DNA from 2 places in the Orbus sasakiae genome. Region 2 is predicted to be linked to the other one. Evidence: riboswitches for the same ligand, from Rfam matches in the RefSeq annotation. Region 2 holds a riboswitch; the other holds the start of a gene.

Region 1 (2,211 bases), on a different contig from region 2:
ATTGGGCATGCTTCTTTTTCAATACTAATATCCAATAGTGCATCTGCGGATTTAGCTAAAGGAGACGTTAATCCACCAGTAATGGCAATCACGGGGACTTTCATCTCTTTGAGTATGGGTAATATCAAGTTAAACTCTTTTGCACGACCAGAATAGGAGATGAGTATGACAATATCATTTTCTGTCACCATCCCTAAGTCGCCGTGCAATGCCTCTGATGGGTGCATAAAAAATGCAGGTGTCCCTGTGCTTGCTAATGATGCGGCAATTTTTTTACCAATATGGCCGGATTTCCCAATGCCTGACACAACCACTTTGCCTTTAATCGACAATATTAATTCACATGCTTTAACAAAATCATCACCAAGACGTGTTGGTAACTTTTGAGCCTCATATAGTTCGAGTTCGAGAAGTTCGCGACCATATTGCAGCAGTTTATTGCGATTTGTTGAGTTCATTCTTTTAACCTTACTGTAAAATCTTATTTTTAATATTTGATATAAATATCAACCAATCATTAGTCAGTAACGCTCGGTAGTGTATCAAGTAATCATCAGTAATTATAGAAAATATTTTAGTGTTATGATTATTAACAATAATGTATTTTCATCCTCCCTCGTAAGATAAGTTGATCATCTGACATTAACGGGTCATAATAGTATTTGACTCGGGGTGTCACGCGTTTGTTTTTTACGCAATGTGGCTGAGACTTTACCCGTAGAACCTGATCTGGCTCATACCAGCGTAGGGAAGTCATAGCTCACCTTGATTGGCTATTCTTCTCTACACATATAAAGAGGAGGAAGCATGCCAACGATTATTCCATTTAAGACTATTGATGCTATTTATTATCTGCAACAGCTGCAAAATCACAAACCGCTAGTGCATTGTATTACCAATGATGTAGTACAAAATTTTACGGCTAATGTTTTATTAGCAATCGGCGCGGTACCTGCAATGGTGGTTGCTAAAGAGGAAGTCAGCGATTTTGTTGAGGTATCCGATAGTTTATTAATTAACATTGGTACCATCACTGCACCGTCAGCCAAAAGTATGCTACTGGCGGTTCGTTCTGCAATGCAATCGCAAACCCCTTGGGTACTTGATCCTGTTGCCGTGAGTAGCGCATTACCCTATCGAACAGATATTACGCAACAGTTGTTAACATTTAAACCGTCTGTGATTCGTGGAAATGCATCTGAAATTTTAGTTTTAGCCAACCAAAAATCATTATCAAAAGGCCCTGATAGTCAAGATAGTACTCAATCTGCACTGTGTGCAGCCAGACAATTAGCGATCGAATATCAAACTATTGTTGCTGTCACGGGGCAGATTGATTATATCACTGATGGTAAGCGGGTTTATTCGATTAGCGGTGGAGATGTTGCATTAACACGCGTGACAGGTGCAGGTTGTTCATTATCAGCCCTTGTTGCTGCATTTGTTACTAATGTTAATGATAAATTCAGTGCCACTGCCGCCGCGTGTTTAGTGATGAAAAGGGCCGCAGAATTGGCAAATAAAAGCCAAGGTATGGGGTCATTTGCGGTTTCTCTACTTGATCAAATCTCATTGATTAAGCTCGCTCTTGCTAGGGGGGAAAGCGCATGAAAAAACAGTTAAATTTATCACTTTATTTGGTGCTGGATCCAACGTTATGTGGTGGCATTGAGGGATTAGTTAATACCACAAAAATTGCGGTAGGTAATGGTGTGACGGCAGTGCAACTTCGTGCTGAACAGATGTTCCATCGTAGAGATTGGTATTTGGCTGCTTTAGCATTGAAGCAACTATTAATGAACACGCCTGTGCCACTAATCATTAATGATCAAATTGATATTGCTTTAGCCGTTGATGCGGATGGGGTCCATGTTGGGCAAAATGATTTACCAGTGCATGTTGTTCGTCGGTTGATTGGACCTGACAAGATGATCGGACTATCAGTATCGAATCAACAACAACTTAGCGATGTTGTATGGCCTGACATTAACTATTTAGGCATTGGCCCTGTTTTCCCTACTACCTCAAAAAAAGATGCTGCACCCGCATTAGGACTTGCGCAATTTTCACAACTAATAATACAAAGAAAATGTCCAGCAGTTGGGATTGGCGGGATAAATTTAAGCAATGTAAAAGCGGTTATTCAAACAGGAATCGATGGCATTGCGGTGGTGTCAGCAATATGTGGTCAACGCGATATTAAATTCGCCA
Region 2 (2,211 bases):
TTTAATCCAGTGTTTTTGATTATTCGTCACATCATCTGCCGTAAACGACAATGATTGATTGACCGTGTTAATCTCGTGATATGCCGCAGGTAATTCAATATTTATCGCTGGATACATAATATTTTTATCAACAAACACTGCTTGTGTTTTTGGTGTTAATAAAAAGGCCATAAACTGGTTAGCTAAGTCATATTGTTTTGTATATTTGGTGATTGCAGCCACTTCAACTTGGTTATAATGACCCTCGTCAAAAATAGCCGCTTGGTAACGATGTTCATTATCATTAATAATATGGTAAACAGGCGAAGTACTGTAGCTTAAAACAAAATCAGCCTCACCTTTTAAAAATAGCCCGTAAGATTCGCCCCATCCTTTTGTTACAGTTAACGTATGTTGGGCAAGTTGCTGCCAAGCTTGAGGCGTCTGTGTTCCATAAACATAATTCATCCAGAGTAATAACCCTAATCCCGGTGTACTTGTTCGAGGATCTTGATACACAATTTTCCAACCGTTTTGATTATTAATCAGTTGTTCAAAACTTTTTGGAGGATTGGCTATCTTTTCTTTATCATAAATAAACGCAAAATAACCATAGTCATAAGGAACAAAATCATTGTCCCACCAATCAACCGCTAAATTTTGAGGTTTTGCTATATGATGTGGTTGCACCAAATTAGCCTGTTTTGCGGTACTGGTTAGGTTAGTATCAAGTCCAATGATAACATCTGCTTTAGTGCGACTTCCTTCTAAGCGAAGTCGATTCAAAATAGTGACGCCATCACCGATACTGATAATATTGACCACACAATAACATTGAGCTTCAAAATCAGCTTTGAGTGTTTTGGCTGGACCAAACGAGCTGTAACTGTAAACCGTTAATGTCGGTTTATCATTTGCTTTCGCTGTGGTGATGATAAAAAGTAATGATATAAGCACAGAAATAAAACGAAACATTTTGCCTCCAGATTAAGAAATTTCAATATGGGCAAAAGGTTTGAGTCAATAAAGATGGTGATGATCCCCCTTAGACATACTCAATCCCTCCGCCGGTATTAGCCGGTTCAGGTTCGACGGGTCATGCTTTTATGATCTTGATAAACAGCAACTCTCAGCTTAGGCGATCGCCTGTATGCTCCCCGTTGAGAACAGATTTATTCTAGCTGATAATAAAACAAAGTAAACCTAATTACATTGTAAGAATGACAATCTTGCGCTTTACAGGTATGATATGCGCCAATATTTTAGCAATGTTTTAGGTAAATTCAGTGAATATTCAAATTTTATTAGCAGACAAAATTAAACAAGCTATGTTAGCCGTTGGTGCTCCAGAGGATTGTGATGCATTAGTCAAACAATCCGCTAAAGTCCAGTTTGGTGATTACCAAGCTAACGGTATTATGGCGGCTGCCAAAAAAATGGGATTGAACCCACGTCAGTTAGCTGAAAATGTTATACAGCACTTAACGCTTGATGATTATATTGAGAAAGTTGAAATTGCAGGCCCTGGTTTTATTAATCTTTTTCTAAAAGCACAATGGCTTGCAACTCAAAATGAGCTCGCCTTGCAACATGAAAAACTTAATTTAACCTTAGCAACCCAAATACAAAATGTGGTAATTGATTATTCGGCTCCTAACGTAGCAAAAGAGATGCATGTTGGTCACTTGCGTTCAACTATTATTGGTGATGCGAGTGTACGTGTATTAGAATTTTTAGGTCACCATGTTATTCGTGCTAACCATGTCGGGGATTGGGGAACTCAATTTGGCATGTTAATCGCCTATCTTGAAAAGATGCAAAATGAAAATGCCAATGACATGGCGCTTGCTGATTTAGAAGCGTTCTACCGTGCAGCTAAACAGCATTATGATGACGATGCGATTTTTGCTGAAAAGGCCCGTGGTTATGTGGTTAAATTACAAGGTGGTGATGAATATTGCCGCACCATGTGGCGTAAACTTGTTGATATCACGATGTCGCAAAATATTGCAACATACAAACGCTTAAATGTGACATTGTCACTTGAAGATACCATGGGTGAAAGCATTTATAATGCGATGTTGCCACAAATTGTTGCCGATCTAAAAGCAAAAGGGATTGCCGTTGAAAGTGATGGTGCTTTAGTGGTCTTTTTAGATGAATATAAAAATAAAGAAGGCGAACCAATGGGCGTGATTATTCAAAAACGCGACGGTGGCTACTTATATGCAA

The links. A riboswitch is a leader RNA that binds a small molecule or an ion and turns the genes downstream of it on or off. The one in region 2 is predicted to bind thiamine pyrophosphate.
Region 1: it holds a riboswitch for thiamine pyrophosphate, as region 2 does, so the genes downstream of both, thiM (hydroxyethylthiazole kinase) here and thiB (thiamine ABC transporter substrate binding subunit) in region 2, are expected to answer to the same signal.

Annotation. Positions count from the first base shown of each region.
Region 1 covers NZ_BAABHY010000006.1:169,463-171,673, forward strand. The annotation lists gene gutQ (arabinose-5-phosphate isomerase GutQ) at 1-458, opposite strand, end outside; TPP riboswitch at 659-768, shown strand; gene thiM (hydroxyethylthiazole kinase) at 808-1,611, shown strand; gene thiE (thiamine phosphate synthase) at 1,608-2,211, shown strand, end outside.
Region 2 covers NZ_BAABHY010000001.1:1,084,767-1,086,977, forward strand. The annotation lists gene thiB (thiamine ABC transporter substrate binding subunit) at 1-954, opposite strand, end outside; TPP riboswitch at 1,022-1,149, opposite strand; gene argS (arginine--tRNA ligase) at 1,266-2,211, shown strand, end outside.